Regions from separate parts of the Murimonas intestini genome, predicted to be linked through region 1. Evidence: a T-box and tRNA genes for the amino acid it is inferred to sense, from the RefSeq annotation. Region 1 holds a T-box; the other holds one or more tRNA genes.
The links. A T-box is a leader RNA that pairs with one kind of tRNA and senses whether it is charged. The one in region 1 lies ahead of pheS (phenylalanine--tRNA ligase subunit alpha), so its partner is inferred to be a tRNA-Phe.
Positions count from the first base shown of each region.

Region 2: it has a tRNA-Phe gene. The T-box ahead of pheS (phenylalanine--tRNA ligase subunit alpha) is inferred to sense a tRNA for this amino acid. The anticodon was not compared.

Region 1 covers NZ_JANKBI010000001.1:561,161-570,931, forward strand. Annotated here, with positions in the region: gene pheT (phenylalanine--tRNA ligase subunit beta) at 1-1,849, opposite strand, end outside; gene pheS (phenylalanine--tRNA ligase subunit alpha) at 1,917-2,936, opposite strand; T-box leader at 3,000-3,255, opposite strand; gene NSB28_RS02625 (glycosyl hydrolase) at 3,335-6,466, opposite strand; gene NSB28_RS02630 (response regulator transcription factor) at 6,501-8,006, opposite strand; gene NSB28_RS02635 (cache domain-containing sensor histidine kinase) at 8,018-9,771, opposite strand, start outside.
Region 2 covers NZ_JANKBI010000011.1:37,604-47,374, reverse strand. Annotated here, with positions in the region: gene NSB28_RS15355 (putative bifunctional diguanylate cyclase/phosphodiesterase) at 1-21, opposite strand, end outside; gene NSB28_RS15350 (MerR family transcriptional regulator) at 185-1,033, opposite strand; gene NSB28_RS24995 (sugar O-acetyltransferase) at 1,239-1,823, opposite strand; tRNA gene NSB28_RS15340 (tRNA-Cys) at 1,998-2,068, opposite strand; tRNA gene NSB28_RS15335 (tRNA-Glu) at 2,170-2,241, opposite strand; gene NSB28_RS15330 (replication-associated recombination protein A) at 2,520-3,845, opposite strand; gene NSB28_RS15325 (radical SAM protein) at 4,150-5,067, shown strand; gene NSB28_RS15320 (L-2-amino-thiazoline-4-carboxylic acid hydrolase) at 5,149-5,655, shown strand; gene NSB28_RS15315 (Mur ligase family protein) at 5,760-7,286, opposite strand; tRNA gene NSB28_RS15310 (tRNA-Phe) at 7,731-7,803, shown strand; tRNA gene NSB28_RS15305 (tRNA-Gly) at 7,831-7,901, shown strand; gene NSB28_RS15300 (glutamate synthase-related protein) at 8,015-9,481, shown strand; gene NSB28_RS15295 (hypothetical protein) at 9,546-9,771, shown strand, end outside.

The DNA of each region.
Region 1 (9,771 bases):
ACATTCCAAGAGTGAACTGCATCCTCTCATCCGGCAGCTCTGTCACCGGCACCTGCTTGGGCAGATAGATATTTCCAAGCTCATAAAGGCGGACATTCTTGTTTCTGTGATTATAATTAAATGCCAGAGAGGTCAGCATTCCGTTTAATGACACTGTCCTCATGATACTGAAATCTTCGCCGAGAGGATTTGATATCTGCACTGCGTTCCTCAGGGCAGAATCTGCCGGAAGCAGAAGCTTGTCAAATACCTTGGGGCTCTCGAAGGAATATGTCATCCCCTGTGAAAATCCGCAGAATTCCGCAATGTTCCTGGCCACCTCTTCTATACGCAGCTTAAACGGCAGCTTTCCTGTAGTCGCCTCCCCTGTGGGCAGAGTGGTGGGAATATTATCATATCCGTAGAAACGTGCCACTTCTTCAGCCAGATCAGCCATACGGAAAAGGTCATGGCGGAATGTAGGCGCAATGACTTCATTAGTTTCTTCATCATATTCCAGGCCTATTTTCCTGAAATAGTCCAGCATAGTCTCTGAGGCAATATCAGTTCCCAACAGTGCGTTGATCTTTTCCGGTTCAAATGGGATGCGTACAGCTTCTTTTACTTTTTTGTAGACATCTACTGTCCCGCCGACTACTTCTCCGGCTCCCAGCTCTTCAATCAGCTGGCATGCCCTGTCAATAGCCGCTTTTGCATTATTGGGGTCGAGGCCCTTTTCGAACTTGCCGGAAGCATCTGTACGAAGGCCTATCTTTTTACTGGAAAGCCTGATGTTCGTACCGTCAAAGCTGGCAGCTTCGAACATCATTGTCTTGACACTGTCTGTAATCATGGAATTCTCACCGCCCATGATCCCTGCAATACCTACAGCCTTTTCGCCGTCACAGATCATCAGCACAGAATCATCAAGTGTCCTCTCCTGTCCGTCCAGAGTCACAAACTTTTCATCTTTTTCGGCCCTGCGCACAATGATCTCCCTGCCCGAAATAGTATCGTAGTCATAGGCGTGCATAGGCTGTCCGTATTCTTCCATCACATAATTTGTAATGTCTACAATATTATTGATGGGGCGGATCCCGTTCGCTGCCAGGCGTCTCTGCATCCACCTAGGCGAGGGGGCTATCTTTATATTCTTTACGATCCTGGCACAGTAACGGGGACAGAGCTCCTCATCCTTTATGGTGACTTTAATATAGTCATTGGCATCCTCTGAATTTCCTGTTTCAGTTACAACAGGCGGCACAAATTCTTTTCCAAATGTGGCTGCCGCCTCTCTGGCAATGCCAATGACACTGTAGCAGTCTACACGGTTGGATGTGATCTCATATTCAAATACCACGTCATCCAGTCCCAATGCCTTAATTGCACTCATTCCCACTTCTGCGTCTTCCGGAAAAATATAGATCCCGTATTCAGGCGCTTCCGGATACATGTCACGTGTGCTTCCCAGTTCTTCAATAGAGCACATCATACCGCAGGACTCTATGCCGCGCAGTTTGCCTTTCTTTATCATCACTCCGCCCGGAGTCTTTTTGCCGTCATGGCCTCCTGCCACACGCCCGCCGTCAAGCACTACAGGGATCTTGTCGCCTTCCTTTACGTTGGGCGCCCCTGTCACGATCTGAACAGTCCCGTTTCCTGTATCTACCTGGCAGACAATGAGCTTATCCGCGTCAGGATGCCTTTCTATAGATTTGATCTGGCCTATGATGATATTCTCCAGGTCAGCATCCAGAGCCTCATATCCCTCCACCTTTGTCCCTGAGAGGGTCATTGCATCTGTATACTCCTGGGCAGTCACGTCCAGTTCCGGTACATATGCCTTAATCCAAGATAATGAAGTATTCATATTTATTTTCCTTTCTTAATTTGCTGTATTTAATTATCCGGCATTATGAATGCCAGTCTGACATATTCTAGAACTGTTTCAGGAAACGGATATCGTTTTCATAGAGCAGCCTCATGTCGTCTATCTCATATTTCAGCAGCGCGATACGCTCTAACCCTACACCGAAAGCAAAACCGCTGTATACATTAGGGTCTATCCCGCACATTTCCAGCACATGGGGATGCACCATGCCGCAGCCCAGTATCTCGATCCAGCCTGAGCCCTTACAGAACCTGCATCCCTTACCTCCGCATTTAAAGCAGGACACATCCACCTCTGCGCTCGGCTCTGTGAACGGGAAATGATGTGGGCGGAATTTTGTCTTTGTCTCCGGCCCAAAAAGTTCTTTTGCAAATTCTTCCAGGGTGCCTTTTAAGTCAGCAAAGGTGATATTCTTGTCAATCACAAGCCCTTCAATCTGATGGAAGGACGGGGAATGCGTGGCATCCACCTCATCAGAGCGGAATACCCTGCCCGGAGCTATCATACGGATAGGAAGCCTGCCCTGCTCCATCACACGTGCCTGGACAGGGGAGGTCTGTGTACGCAGAACGATATCTTTATTCACATAGAATGTATCCTGTTCATCTTTCGCTGGATGGTTCGCTGGAATATTCAGCTTCTCGAAATTATAAAGGTCATACTCTACCTCAGGGCCTTCTACCACTTCATACCCCATTCCTATGAAGATGCGCTCAACCTCTTCCAAAGCAATCGTATTCGGATGGCGGTGTCCCACATTATTCTTCTTTGCCGGGAGAGTGACATCGATGACTTCCTTTTTTAACTGCTCTTCTCTTGCCCTTGCTTCCAGTTTCCGCTTTGTCTCTTCCAGCAGATTTTCTATAGCAGTCCTTGTATCATTTACCATCTGGCCCACAATGGGTCTTTCCTCAGCCGCCACATCCTTCATACCTTTTAATACGGCAGTCAGCTCGCCTTTTTTTCCAAGGAAAGCGACGCGGACATCATTGAGCTTATCTAGTGCATCGGAAGCCTGGATCTGCTTCATGGCTTCATCTTTGATTGCCTGCAGTTTTTCTTTCATCATTTTTATTCTCCTTTTATTCTTCTGATTCCGACATGCATGAAAAAAAGCTCCGCCCCTAAAAATAGGGACGAAGCTGATATCCGTGGTACCACCCTGCTTCCTGTCTGTGACAGGCACTTTGTCCGCTTAACGCGCGGTCTCGTCATTTCTTACACATGCACTGCTCTCCCCACAGGGATATTTCTCTTATGCATTTCGGAAATGAAGCTCCGGTGGGAAATTCACATAACCATCTGAACTTAAGGAAGCTTACAGCCGGTGACTCCCTCTCTCTGCAAGAAAATGATTTGCTACTTTACACCTTCACAGCTTTTCATGACATGTTTGTTATGTCCTATTCTACCACATCTTCTAAATCTGTCAAGATTATTTCTGGAAATGCTTTGACCAGCATTTTATGTAAAGGATACAACAGGAGCCTTCAGTATACCTGTCGGTTTTATCTGATATTCATAAGCCCACTGCTGGCCAGCAGTCCTCCACGCATTCGGTCCCGGCCACGGTTCTGTATCATTGCAGTTATGGAGGGTTCCAAAAGTATTGATCCTGTTGCCGAATGCTGTGAGCTTCAGTACATGGCTGCCAGCCCCGGCTTTCAAGCATGCACAGTAAGGCGCAAAGGCGATCGACTGGCCCTCCCCGTCATCCAGCGCAGCTTTCATAAGCGGTGAACGGAATCTGCTGGCTTCCACCTTCAGCATCCCGTCTGCCGGAAGCTGTACAGGTATCTGGTACTCTACGTTTCCGCCATAGAAAGGCAGCCCCTGTACAGTTATATCCCCAAATGCCAGTGTCCTTACGGGTGCCGTCAGAACAGCTCTGGAGCCTTTCACTCTGACCCCGAAATCGCCCAGAAGGAACATGTTTTCAATATTCTCTTTCCTGCGGTATGGAATTCTGACAATCAGCTCATTATTTCCTTTTCGGACAGTTCCCAGCCTGCGGCGGATGATCTCTCTGTCAACATACCACCCATCCTCCTCAAAAGGAATCTCCTCACCATTTAATATTACTTCTGCAGTCTTATTTTCCAGGGCAAGCACGACCGGGCTTATCTCCTCTTCTGAGAATATCTCAAACCGCAATGAAAGTGTATGCTCCGCTTTCTCCTCCTCCTGATCCAGCCAGGGCTGTGCGAATGCCTCCATCCTGAGCGGGAACTTCAGGCTGCGGCGGAATTCATTATCGATGCGCAGTATCTCTTCCCTCTCATTCCACTCACCATCATCAAAAGCGTATTCTGCCTGATCCAGCACAAATACATTTGGTTCAGAGAGGCTCACCGGCACTTCAGGCGGTACAGCCAGGTCGTCCCAGGCTGTCTCATCTGTTTTCTCCAGTCCTGCCGCCTTTTCGTCCGGCTCCCCTGAAGCTGCCTCTGCCACATCAGCTGGAAGCAGGTACAGAAGAAGGCTGTCATGGTCATACATTTCCCTTTTCAGGATCGTTTTCCCTTCCCTGTACTCAGGAAGAAGCTCTTCCCTGCTGCCGTCCAGCGGTTCATAATGCATTACCCTGTATGTACCGTCAATAGTGACAGTCAGTGTTTCCTTCTTTGGCAGGTCAGGATTCTCCATTTTATTTACATGGGCCAGGAATAATATCTTTTTATCCTCATCATCTCTCATCTGATATATGAGGTTTTCAGCCATCAGTCCTTCCCCGTTTCTGACTTCCAGGGTCCTCTCCGGCTCCAGGGCAGTAAGGAGGCTGTTCCTTGTAAATGGGATGCAGGTGCACTCCCTCACAAACTCCTCCACCTCTGCTGACGGACAGGCATCCAGAAGCCTGGGTGTCTCACCTGCGAAAATAACCTTTCCTCCCTTTGACTTCCATGCTTTTAAGCGGTCCAGGGTAGATTTCCTGAGTGTCACGCAGTTCGGCACCAGAACGGCCTGATAATTCATCTCACCTACTGTGAACATGTCACTTTCAGACATTTCAGGATGATTCTGCTGAGGAAGGAGAGATTCACTGATAAAGTCAAAATCCAGGAACCCGTACAGCAGCCAGTTGATGAGCTTTTCAAAATTCTCATCCATCTCCTCCCGTATGCCGCCTGTCTTCTCCTCTGAGCCCCAGTACAGCCAGTATGACTCCACAGGATGTATCACGCCGATCTTCACATCAGCCTTACCTCTTGTCATCAGTGTATTCACTCTTGAGAAATAATCCTCAATATATTTATATTCCCTGTACCACGGAGACTGGTATCCGATACAGGCCGGATAGTCCCTCTTGGCCTCTCCTGCCATGGAAGTCCAGGTCAGATGATGAACGCGCACAGTCACGCCCAGGGCGGCCTGCCAGTCCCCCTGCAGCTTATGGCCCCTGAAGTCAAAATCCCAGTTTGTGACTCCGTATAATTCACTTAAGACACCCGGGTATCCAAACTGATGTGAGGCGCTCTGCGCCTGCTTTGCAGTGGACAGTTCTCTTCTGTCACAGAGCATGTCGATCCCCGGAAGCTGGAAGGAACGGTAGGAACGCATCGCTTCACCCAACGCAGCTGTCTGTGATTTAAGTGTCGGCTCCTCCATCATATGGCCGGTAAGCATAATATTATGGTCCCTGCACCATTCTCCTATGGTATCGGCAAAAGCATCGGCAAATCTTTCACAGATGTGGTCATGATACTGGTAGCGGATCTGTGATATCTCATCCGGCCCTTTTTCCCAGAAGAGCTCCGGCAGAGAATCCAGAAGGCTGTGTCCGTAAGCCTCCGTGAAGGTAACCTCCAGATCATCTGTAAAAGGAATAATCACTTCCATCTTGTCATCAGCATAATTAAGCCTTGTTTTATGGCAGAACTGCGGCTCATCTGTAAAGATTGCCGGAACTGATTTTCCAAACTCATCACCCAGCTCCCTGTAATATGCCTCGTGTGTCACCTCGATAAATCTTTCAATAGCCTTTCTGTCCAGGGTGTTTACGTATGACTGGTTATTAAACCAGGGATTGTCCCCTGATATTTCCAGATAGGCAAACCATTCATCCCATCCCTCATCAGGCGTTTTATCTTCAGGAATCCTCTCATATGCTGCCAGCCAGCCGTCTTTGAGCCGAACCTGGTAATGTGCTATAAGCCTGCGGTTCTCACTGCGCACAGCCTGACCGCTGGATGACAGATCATTTTCCTTCTTCAGCCCTGTAAGCCTTTCCGGAGCAAAGACCAGGAAACGGATCCTGTATCTCTCATCCTTTGTCACAAGTCCTCCGCCTGCCCCTGACGGCCATCTGTCTTCATCATACAGCCAGGTTATCATCTCTTTGTCCCTGAACTTCTGATTTGCGTCTTTTACAAGATCCAGGAACTCCTGGCTCATATAAGGATTATTCATTCCTGTGCGGCAGTGTATATGTCCGCCTCCCATCCCCATATCTTCCAGCGCCTGAACGATCATCGAGACTTTCTCCTCTGTCATCTGGCAGTTCCATGCCCAGAAAGGAGTCCCCCTGTACTCGCTGGTCGGTTTTTCAAACAGACTGTCGCTTAAAGGTCCCTGATTTTTAGGATACAAATTCATTTTGTGCTACCTCCCGTTAATTAATATAATGTTTTTATATGAGGCTTTCTTCCCCGTCCTTCTCCATGTACTCTGTAGGGCTTATCCCCGTTACAGACCGGAATATACGGCTGAAATAAAACTGGTCCCCATAGCCCACCATAGCCGCTACATCCTTAATATAAAGACTGCTCTTGTCTTTCATGATCTCTTTTGCTTTTTCTATCCGAAACAGATTTAAAGTCTTATTAAATCCCATGGTGCTGTATTTCCTGAACAGGCGGCTTAAGTATGTCTGTGAGATCCCAAACACCTCACAGATATCCTGGGGAGACAGTGGCTCTGCCAGATGCTCCCGCAGATATTTGACTATCTTCTCAAAAAATTCAGGAGTATCTATCTTGATCCTCTTTGCCTCTTCTGTCATGCTCCTGCCCAGTATCTGCCTGATGTTGTCTGCCAGGCCCTCCATATCAGCGGCATAATAAAAAGCCTCATCAATGAAATATTCGCACATCTCGATGGATTCGTCAAGAGCGTGATATCTGCGGAAGATTCCGAACATCTCCCTCACCTTATCCTCAACCCAGAGCTGTGTATGCCCCTCCTCCTTCCATTTCATAAAACAGCATTTTATTTCCTCCTGGATCTTATTATTTGGAGCATGATCCTTTACCAGGATCTCCAGCCTGTCCAGATATGGGTTCCAGATCCCGCTTCCCGTATTTGCTTTCTCATCCAGATTCTGCCCCTCCTTGACAATCACCTGTTTTCTCCCGATGATAAGACTGTAATCCAGAGTCTGATAAAGCATCTTAATCACCTCCGGCAGTTGTATGGCGGGCACAGCCTCCTCCCGCAGCACCATAGTATAATAAGCTGCAGAAGCCTTCTCTTTTTCCGCCATATGGGTCATCAGCTGATAAAAGCTGTTGTGGAACAGAAGCTCCCTGGGGCATATGTAAAGCGCTTCCATCTCGTCTCTTCCATAGACCATCATCTGCTCATCCCTGATAGAAAATATCTCTATTCCCCTGGAATTCACAAAACGCCTCGGCAGCCCGTTTTTCCTGAAGAGCGCCACATAATACTCTGAGCTTGGAAAAAATCTGGCAAACTTTTTTTCGTCCGGCAGAATTCCTCTGCACATTTCCCGGATCATCCTGTTGCGCCTCACATAATATGCCTCATCCAGTTTCCCCTGAATGACTCTCATCCGCTCCTGAAACGTGGAAGGCTTGACAGGCTTCAGGATATAATCACAGACACCAGAGCGGAGCGCCTCCCTTGCATAGTCAAAATCCTGATAGCCGCTTATTATAACAGACAAGATCTCAGGATATTTCTCCCCTATCCTTTTCACAAGCGTTATCCCGTCCATGACAGGCATTTTCACATCCGTGATCAGCACATCCGGCTGCAGCTTTTCTATCTGCTCCAGCGCACTCCTGCCATTATCAGCAGTTCCAACCACCTCAAAGCCCGGACATTTAATCTCTATGATAGTGCATATATGCTTCATAGCTGCCGGTTCATCTTCTGCAATAAAAACTCGATACATAAACCTTCCTTTCAGCTCAGGGATGCTCCAAAAACAATCTGGGCACCGTCCTCATTATTTTGGATATTAAAAACCAGATCATCTGCGTTGAGCAGATAGAGCCGGGCATATGTATTGATCAGTCCCATACCGCCGATCTTCATCTCCACATGCTGCCGGTTGGTGGTCAGATCCTTTCTGATCTTCTCCAGGCTTTTTTCCAGGTCTTCCATGACCTGCGCCTTAAAGCCTTCGCCATTATCCCGGACACTCACATACCAGCGCCCATCTTCCTGCCATCCTGTCACACAGATTTTCATGATTTTGCTGCTGTTTTCAAACCCGTGAGCTATGCTGTTCTCTACCAGCTGCTGAAGGACCAGCTTCGGCAGTATCTGCCTTTCGATCTCCTGATCAATATTTATCGTATACTCCAGCTTATGCTCATACCTGTACTTTAAAAGTGAAAAGTACAGCTTCAGGAAATCTGTCTCATCTTCCAGCGTGGCGTACTTCTCTTTCGTATCTGTCGCGTACCGGAGCATCCCCGCCAGATCATCACAAATGTCACATATGACCTCATCGCCGCTTAGAATGCCTCTGTTTGAGATCACATTCAGCACATTATAGAGGAAATGCGGATTGACCTGCGCCTGCAGCATGTCAAACTGCGCCTGCAGCTGCAGGAATGAAAGTCTTTTTTCCTGAAGGATCGCTCTGTTCAGCCTGAGCTTCATCTCTTCATATACACGTGCCATTTTCTGGAATTCATCATTGGGGTCATCAAATTCCAGAGGCTGGTCCAGTGTCTCCAGCTGTGTATCCTGTATAGCCTTCTGCAGCCTGTGCATAGGCTTTGTCAGGCGCTTTGTGGCGATCATTACATATCCAAGCGACAGGAGCATACCACCGCCTATCAGAAGAAGAGATATCACATAGATATATCCTGCACCTTCCCTGAGCACCCCTGCGTCCTCCAGAACAAGGATCATAGTATCTGTCTTTTTATTATATATTCCGGCTGCCAGGCAGCTGTTCCCCTGCCCGTCTTCATACTTCCCGGGCGGTATATCCTGTATTCCAAGGAACTGCCTGTTAAATTCCACGTCCTGTTCCCTGTTCTGGAACAGGATCTCACCTGCGCTGTTCATCAGGCATACATCCATGCCCAGATCGGCCGCCTGAAGCACACGGGCTACATCGTCCATAGTTTTCTGGACCTCAATGTACCCCATATCCTTCCCCTGTATCTGCTTTACAACAGAAAAAACTTCAGGATTATCACGTTTGCCCCATGTATCTCTATGAGCCCCCATGATCGTAAATGTATCGGGATTCTCCCTGGCCCTCTCATACCAGGGCATCTCTTTATAATCAATGCCATTTATTATCTGCCGGTCCAGCCAGTTGTTGCTTGCTATAGGCAGGCATCTGTCATTGCAGAAAACCACGCGGTAAAATTTCCGTGTGATATAATCCGTACTTATCTGTACCTGGATCGTCTTTTCAGCCTGAGCCAGATAAATATCATTTTCCGCCTTATCCTCCATGTAGGAGATCCCTGTAATGGCAGAGAGTGTATCCCTGTCACTGAGCAGGTATTGGCTTACATCCTTCATGGACTGGATCATCTCTTCATACTGCTGCTCCAGCTGTCTGGCAGTGATCCTCAGCTTCTGGTTCTCCTGCTCTGTAAGCTTTGACATACTTACAGAATAATAAATGCTTCCGGCTATACAGGCAATCAGTGTCCCGAGAACGGCATACACCACGATCATTTTGGTCT
Region 2 (9,771 bases), on a different contig from region 1:
TGGCGCAATATTCCACGTCATTTTGTTTACCTGCCATTTCTTAGGTATGTATAACAGAGTGAATCATCTTGCTGAAACTATTCTATCACAGTTAAAGGCGGCCTACAATCATATAATTGTGACCGCCTGCATTAAACGTTCCAGTTCCCGTCTGAACTGGAACCATTAAAACTGTTTTTATATTTTAATGTTCCTTATAATATGTCTCAATAGCCTGTGCAAAAAATTCAGAGGCTCCCTTGCCGTACCGCTGATCCAGGGATGATCTAAATCTCTCATCCCGGTAGCTGGATGCAGTGGACAGCATGACTCCTTCCTCGTCTTTAACATGTGTAAACTCCTTCAGCAGAAGGGCATATTCCCTGATCAGTTCTTTCACGCAAAGAGAATCGGGCGGATAATCCCTTTTTGCAATCAGCTTTTCCAGTAGCTCTTCAACCTGTCTTTCACATTCCTTGGCAGCCTCCGGGCTGGGGGGATTGGTGGCTGCTTTTAAGTAGCTTTCTTTACCTCCATACCATTCTATTACTTTTTGGTAGCCTTTCTGCATGTCCTCCTTTGAGGCACGTTCTATATAGTGCTGTTTCCACTGTTCAATCCCGCCAAATTCTTTAATAATACATTCCTGCATAAGATCCGTCATATGATCGATTGAAGCCTGGCAAAGCTCTTCCAGTTCGGATTTATTAAATACTTCAAAATCCATTTTGTTTCCTCCCTTCAGGATATCGTCAATGCTGGCAAGCAGGCGTTCTATGCGCTCCTTCTTGCTTATCAGCATTTTGCGCTGCATCTGTAGTATTTTATCTCTGTCAAGAGCCGGACTATCCATCACAGTTTTAATATCTTTTAATGAAATATCAAATTCGCGGAAAAATAAAATCTGACGCAATGTTTCCAATGCCTTATCGTCATAAAGCCGGTAACCCGCATCACTTTTTTTAGTGGGCTTCAACAGCCCGATTTCGTCATAGTAGTGGAGCGTGCGCACGCTGATACCTGTCAGTTTTGATATTTCCTTCACTGTCCTCATATATAAGACCTCCTGCCCCTGATGACTTCGCATGTCACCGTCCCGCGAGGTGTTTTCGCGCGTATTTTGCACGAAAATCCCGAGGGCTGCAGCGCGAAACGGCGCTTTTGGCCGTTTCTGTGCATCGCGAAGCGTGTTACTGGTCACTCCGTGACCAGTAATTTTATTTTAACCTATGACGTTCCGTGAGGGTCAATACTTTTTGTCAGTTATTATCCCTGATTATTCTGCAGGGTACACCGCAGGCGACTTTGTCTGAAGGAATATCCTTTGTCACGACACTTCCGGCCCCAATTACCACATTGTCGCCGATTGTCACTCCGGGCATAATAATTGCCCCTCCTCCTATCCAGACATTGTTTCCTATTATAACTGGCGCAGTCTGAGTTTTGCAGAATTCGAAGGAGCCGTCTTCTTTTGGCTCTCCGAACCTTTCTTTTGCATTTGTGGGATGAAATGCCGTGTAGATCTGCACATTAGGTGCTATCAGGGCATTGTCACCTATGACTATCTTATTATCGTCCAAAAATGTACAATTCATATTAACTTCACAGTTATTTCCAAAGAATATGTTGTTTCCATAGTCCACAAAAAATGGCGCTGTGATCCAAAGATTACTCCCCCGTCCGCCCAGCAGTTCATTCAGGATCCTGTCTTTTTCGGCAAAATCCTCTGAATCTGTCCTGTTATAATCACGCACAAGGTTTTTAGCTTTATGCCATTGAGACAATAATTCATGATCCCCGCAATCATATAGTTCACCGGCTAACATTTTTTCACGCTCAGTCATATTTTTAATCCTCCTGCATCTTAGATGCTGAAATCCATTGTAAATGTTATAGCTGTAATTTAATCATAAATTTCTGCAGTTTACCTGCAAATCTGTCCTCATGCATGCATGGCCGCTTGGCCCGCTGCCTGCGGAAATAAAAAAATCCAGGAATTTGCATTCCTGGATTTTAAGAGGCGACAACCAGATTTGAACTGGTGATCAGGGTGTTGCAGACCCATGCCTTACCACTTGGCTATGTCGCCTTACAGCTATTTTATTATAGCAAAAGAGTAACAAGACGTCAAGTCTTTATCTCTCACTTCATAGAAAAACTTATCGACAAAATCTGAAGTTTTCTATGAAATGACTCCTACGGGAATCGAACCCGTGTTACCGCCGTGAAAGGGCGATGTCTTAACCGCTTGACCAAGGAGCCATATTTTTCCTTCTGAGTCAAAAGTGACTCAACGACGTTTAATATATCATAACAGGGAACAAATTGCAAGCACTTTTTTGAAAAAAACAAAAAATTAATTCAATCAAATTAATTCACTAAGTTCATTGGAGTTTATTAGTTCACTGAGCAGTTCATTTTGCCGGCCCTGCCCGCATCTGCCGGAAGAGCCAGACAAGATGCGGCAGGCTGACAGATGAATCAACGTATCGGTTCGTTACCGATCATAGCATCTTCACCGGCAGCTTCCTCACTGCTGTTTACAGCTTCTTTTGTGGATACTTCCATTCTTCTATCTTTTTAAGCCGGTCTTTTACAGCGGCCTCAGCGCCTTCCTCAGTCGGCTGGTAATATTTCCTGCCTGCCATTGACTCGGGCAGGCATTCCATATGTGTGAGCTTTTCTTCCGTATCATGGGCATACTGATAGCCTTCCCCGTAGTGCAGTTCCTTCATAAGGCCTGTGGGGGCATTGCGCAGGATAAGGGGAACAGGCTCCGCCAGGGTTTCCACAGCATCTGTCTTTGCGTGCTCATATGCCTTATAAAGCGCATTGGACCTGGGAGCTGTGGAGAGATAGACGACGGCATGGGTAAGGTGAACATTGCATTCAGGCATACCAAGAAAATGACAGGCCTGATAGACGGACACGGCAACCTGAAGCGCCTGGCTGTCAGCCATCCCAATATCTTCACTTGCAAAACGTATAAGTCTTCTGGCTATATACAGCGGGTCCTCACCAGCCTCCAGCATTCTGGCCAGCCAGTAGACGGCGGCATCGGGGTCGCTGTTCCTCATAGATTTGTGCAGGGCGGAAATCAGGTTATAGTGCTCCTCGCCATTTTTATCGTACAGAAGAGTCTTCCTGCTCAGGCACTGCTCCAGAATTTTGTCAGTGACCAGTGTCCCATTCTCACTGAATTCTCCGTTTAAGACTGCCATCTCAAGAGTGTTCAGAGCAGTCCTGGCATCCCCGTTGGCAAAGGAGGCTATCATTTCAAGCTGGTTGCGGGTAATAATGATATTCTGGCCCCCAAACCCCTTGGGAGAATCAATGGCATGGCAAAGCAGGGTTAAAAGATTTTCCGTGGACAGAGGCTTTAAGACGAATACCTTGCACCTGGACAGAAGGGCGGCGTTGATCTCAAAGGAAGGATTTTCCGTAGTAGCGCCAATAAGAAGAATGCTGCCTTTTTCTACATAAGGAAGAAAAGCATCCTGCTGTGCTTTGTTAAAGCGGTGTATCTCATCCACAAAAAGCAGGGTGCGCTGTCCAAGCTTCCTGTTTTCCTCAGCCTGGGCCATGACTGTCTTGATCTCTTTGATCCCGCTGGTCACAGCGCTGAAATCCACAAACCCCGCGTGTGTGTGTCCGGCAATGATTCTGGCCAGGGTGGTCTTTCCCACGCCGGGAGGGCCCCAGAATATCATGGAGGAGATCTTATCCTGTTCAATCAGCTGCCGCAGCAGCATGCCGGGACCCAGAAGATGCTCCTGCCCAACAAAGTCAGAAAGAGTCTGAGGCCTCAGGCGGCTGGCCAGAGGATTGGATAATTCCCTGTTATCAAAAAGTGAGAGCTGTTCCATAAGCGGTACCTCGAAATTCATAAACTGTAAAGATTGCTGAAACGTATGTTCTTTTATTATACAGCATAAGATTAAAAAAGTGAAGTGGATGGAATAAAAATTTAACTGATATATGGGCTGGAAATATGGATTGAAATAATTTTCAGTTGTAGTGAACCAGAAAAGATAAAAAGTTTAGTCAGAGCCAGTAAAATATAGTATAATGAAAAATAATCATTCAGCTGGCCTATGCAGTAAATGCCACAGACTGTGAGAACGCAGTGCAGCTGTAAAATAACAGTACAGAGGGAGGCAGGTTTTATATATGCAGGATTGGGTCACAAAATCAAAAGCTATGGATGACTGCACGCTCTGCCCGCGCCGGTGCCATGCAGACAGGAATGCAGGCAGAAAAGGCGCCTGCCATGAAGACAGCGCCGTACAGCTGGCCAGAGCCGGGCTGCACATGTGGGAGGAGCCATGTATATCAGGCATACAGGGATCCGGCACAGTATTTTTCTCAGGGTGTTCCATGGGATGCGTTTTCTGCCAGAACCGTCCTATAGCTTCGGGGCAGATAGGCAGGGAAGTGACTATAGAGAGGCTGGCGGAGATCTTTATTGAACTGCAGGAAAAAAATGCCGCCAATATCAACCTGGTGACTGCCGGACATTATGTGCCCCAGGTGATCGAGGCTCTTAAACTGGCCAGGGAAAATGGCCTTGCAGTACCGGTTGTCTATAATTCCAGCGGCTATGAACGGGCTGAAACTGTCCGTATGCTGGAGGGCTGGGTGGATATTTATCTGCCTGACTTTAAATATATGGACGATGACCTGGCCTGGAAATATTCGGGAGTGAAGGAGTACAGCTTCTGCGCAAAGGAGGCCCTGGCAGAGATGGTACGCCAGACGGGTACGCCGGTCTTTGACGGAGAAGGAATGATGAAAAAAGGAGTTATAGTGCGCCATATGATCCTTCCCGGACATACAAGGGACTCAAAGGAAGTGCTCAGATATCTTCATGAGACATACGGCGACACCATCTATATCAGCATCATGAACCAGTACACTCCCATGGAATGGGCGAAGGAATATCCTGAACTGTCCAGGAGGCTGACAGCCAGGGAATATGAGAAGGTAATAGATTTCTGCCTGGAGATCGGGATAGAAAACGGGTTTACACAGGAAGGGGAGGCTGCGAAAGAGAGCTTCATACCGGACTTTAATTATGAAGGAGTCTGATCTGTCTTCAAGAACGCGGGATGTTTTTGAACTGATACAGCCTTTGCATTTTTGTGAAATATAAAAAAGGAGGAAACAAATATGTCAGAACTACATGTGTCAAGGATCCACAATGAACCAAAGATTAAAAACGCCCTGATCCAGGCCGTAAGGGGGCAGCTGGAGCAGAGGGCTGCCTGGCTTTACCTGCTCTGCGATGAGGCGGGAAAAAGAGGGCTTTCCTGGGAGGAGTTCGGCAGTGCCGCGATCCGCAGATGCGGGCAGGGGCAGGGGGCCGATCTCGTTAAAAAGGGCGGTACGGACAGCTTTAAAGGGCTGAGAAAGCAGCTGTTCACAAAACCGGCCCAGTGGGTTTTTGAGATGAAAATAAGAAAGAGCACAGATGATGTGCTGGCTATTGATTTTCATTACTGTCCGCTGGTAAAGGCATGGCAGAAGGCAGGCTGTACAGACGAGCAGATTGCCGTCCTCTGCGACATTGCCATGTGCGGTGACCACGGGATCGGAGAGGCATACGGCGGGAAGCTGAAGCTTTTGAAATCCATCGCCAAAGGTGATGAGATATGCAGGCTCTATTACCATAAATAAGGACAGGAAGCGGATATGTATTGCATATTTGCATGAAGAAAGCCGGATTTTCAGAGAGGATAAGTGTATATCTCTGAAAATCCGGCCTTTTTAAAGCCATGTTTTTACAGCGCTACCTGAACACGGACATTCTTTTTGCGCTGCCCGATCCCCTGTTTAACGAATTCACTGTCGCTGGGATACGGATATGTCAGATCTCCATATTTCTGGTGGCCTTCATTTCCCTTGCCAAGGACTAATACAACTGTGTTCTCGTCAGCTTCAGCGATAGCCCTGCGTATGGCCTCGCCCCTGTCATCCACAAACTCATAGGGACAGCCCACGATATCCATGTACTTGCCGATCTCATCAGCGATGGCCCTGGCATTTTCCGTGCCCGGATCATCCGCCACGAGATAGACCTGTTTGGAAAAAAGTCCGGCTATCAGTCCCAGGTCCCGTCTCCTGTTGTAGGCTTTTCCGCCCGGGCAGCCAAATACGGAAACTATCTTGTAGCCCGGGTATTCAATAAGTACAGAGTCAAAGAGTCTCTCAAAGCTCAGACGGTTGTGCGCATAATCCACAATGGCCGTGATGCGTTCCTCTTCGCATGTATACTGCTCCATGCGTCCGTCCACTTTAACATTTGCCAGTCCTGCCACCATATATTTAACAGGGATCTTGTAAACGTAGGCAGTGGCTATGGCGGCCAGAGCATTCTCTATATTGAAAAGCCCGTGCATGGCCAGCCGGAAGGTCTTATTAAAGCGGTCACATTTTACATGGAAGGATATTTGGCCGTTGTGTGTCTGGATATTGTAGCCATATATGTCAGGATTCCCTGTCGTGCCGAAGGTGACAGTCTCATGGGCCAGTCTGGCGGCTTTGACTATCCTGTCTGCATTGGCGCTGTCTGTATTGACGCATGCTGTTTTTGTCTGCTTGAAGATGGAAAGCTTGGAGCTGAAGTAGTCTTCAAAATCTTCATGTTCACATGGGCTGATATGGTCTTCCGAGATGTTCAGGAACACACCCACATCGTATGTGAGATTGTCCACCCTGTGGTATTTAAGAGCCTGGCTGGAAACCTCCATTGCCACGTAGCGGAGGCCTGAATCTGCAGCATTTCTGAAATGACGCTGCAGCTCAAGGGATTCCGGTGTGGTCATGAGGGAGGGAGTTTTTTCCACGCCGTCATATGTAGTGACAGATGAGAATAAGCCAATCCCTTTCTCACCGCAGTCATCCAGATATTCGTTAAAAATAGCCTGTATGTAATGGGCTGTTGTTGTCTTGCCCTTTGTTCCTGTTATGCCGATCAGGCTCAGTTCTTTAGAAGGTTCCCCATAAAAAAAGTTTCCAAGAATGGGCATGGCCTTGCGTATGTCTTTGACCAGGATGTAAGGAACTTGTCCTTCCAGCTCATAGTCATTTTCACTCACGTAGCATACAGCTCCACGCATAACTGCGTCCTGAAGATATTCTTTCTTAAAATTCTGTCCCTTGCAGATGAAGATTCCGCCCTCTACGGGACGTTTTGAATCATAAGTCATATTTTTTACTGCAAGTTCTTCTCTTCCATAAAGCTCATAATCCTTCACAAGTCCTGCATTTTTTAATAAAACAAAATATTGCCGTAATGTGTGATTCATGATGTACTCTCCCCCTCCAAATCCGAACCGGCGGATATTGGAAAAAATAAATGTAATTAATAGTAACGGCCATTTCAGCGGCCCTATGCTATATGTACAGTGTAAATATATCTGCAGTCTGTTGCATAAATTAAAAATGAATAATTCTTAAGAAAAACTGTATATTTTCTTAAGAGGCGGCCAAATCCCGGCAGTATCCTCCAAAAGAGGAAATCCCGCCCATTTTCCGGCCTGACAGCATGTGGATTGCTGCCGGGCCATGAATGTAAGAGAATAAAAATGTTTTGGAATCTGGTACTAACATGATTAATTATAAATTATTATAACACAAAAGTCCGCAAAATAATGTAAGCAAATTGTAAGCAGGGGAGAGCGGGCGTGTATAAAAAAAAGTACAATTAAGGTCTTGCGTTTCAATGAAAATTATGATAGTATTTCGAACAGGCCCAGATAGCTCAGTTGGTAGAGCAGAGGACTGAAAATCCTCGTGTCACTGGTTCGATTCCGGTTCTGGGCACTGTTTCAAACAAATAAATATATACATGCGGGTGTAGTTCAATGGTAGAACACCAGCCTTCCAAGCTGGATACGTGGGTTCGATTCCCATCACCCGCTTTTTTTGTACCCTCCAATAAATATAATGTGTACTTGTAAATAGCCCTCTGGTAAGCTAAAATAGTCCTATACACGCAGAAAACGTACAGTTTTTATGCGGAAAGGAGAAGCGTATGGCAAAATACAAATGTAGTGTATGCGGATTCATATTTGATGAGGAAAAAGAGGGGAAATCATTTGAGACACTGACAAACTGTCCGGTCTGCGGACATCCGTCAAGTATGTTTGAGAGAATCAGGGAGACTGGGGAAGACAGCGGAAAAGGTGTACAGGGCGCAGAGCCGGGACATGATGGCGTGAACCCGGAAACAGTTGAGACAGTGAAGGCGGAGACATTGCAGGATACAGGGAGAGATGCCCTGGCATATGATCCCGCATATGTGAGGCATGATCCGTCCTGCCGCTATATGGAAGATATCCATGAGATGGCTCTGACCGGAAAAACTATTATAGCTGCCATGGGCACAAAGATGCCTATGCCGGGCTGGGACGATATACTGATATTGGGTGCGCAGCTGAATCCGCCTCCGTTAGATGAGCATGCCCAGGTTAATATCCGGACCGTAATAGGAAAGAATGCTTTAAAGCCTATGGTTCTTGAAGCTCCGGTATACATATCACATATGTCCTTTGGCGCCTTGTCCAAGGAAGTGAAGGTAGCGCTGGCCAGGGGCACGGCTATGGCCGGGACAGCCATGTGCAGCGGTGAGGGCGGGATTCTGCCGGAGGAGATGGAGGCTGCAGATAAGTATATTTTTGAATATGTGCCGAATCTCTACAGTGTGACACCGGAGAACCTGCAGAAGGCTGATGCTGTTGAAATCAAGATCGGGCAGGGAACGAAGCCCGGGATGGGAGGCCATCTGCCCGGGGATAAGGTAACTCCGGAGATAGCCAGGATCAGGAATAAGCCTCTCGGGCAGGATGTGATCAGCCCGTCTAAATTCCATGATATTAATACGAAAGAAGATCTGCGTGACCTGGTAGAACAGCTCAGATACGCATCAGAGGGAAGGCCTATCGGGATTAAGATAGCGGCGGGAAAAATTGAGAAGGATTTGGAATACTGCATATTTGCAAAGCCAGATTTTATAACAATAGACGGCAGGGGAGGAGCTACGGGAGCTAGTCCGAAGCTGCTTCGAGACGCCACAAGCGTGCCGGCAGTCTATGCCCTGTCCAGAGCCAGAAAGTATCTGGATGAGCACGGGGCAGATATCGACCTGGTGATAACAGGAGGGCTGCGTGTATCCTCTGATATTGCGAAAGCCATAGCTATGGGAGCTGATGCGGTTGCAGTGGCGACAGCAGGACTGATGGCGGCGGCCTGCCAGCAGTACAGGATCTGCGGAAGCGGAAAATGTCCTGTGGGCATAGCAACACAGGATGAGACTTTAAGGGCCAGGCTGAAAGGTGATGCGGCGGCTCAGAGAGTGGCAAACTTCCTGAACTGTACAAAACGTGAGCTGGAGACATTTGCCAGGATCACAGGACACAGGGATATCCATGATCTGAGTGTGGAGGATCTGTGTACCATCAGCCGGGAGATATCTGAGTTTACAGACATATCCCACGCCTGAGAATAAAGTATTGTATAACGGAATCAAATAAACGAAGAGGAATGTGGAACACAGGAGGGAATTTATGGCAGTTGCATCTTTAGTTCTTGGAATCTTGTCGATCGTATTTGCATTTGTGCCTTACATGAGCCTGGTGGGCGGTATATGCGGTATAGTAGGTATTATCCTGGCAGTAATTGGAAAAAAGGAACCGCAGAAAGCCGGGCTTGCCACAGGCGGCCTGGTGTGTTCCATTGTCGGGACGATTCTCTGCCTGATATTCTATGTGGCATGTGTGGGATGCATAGGCT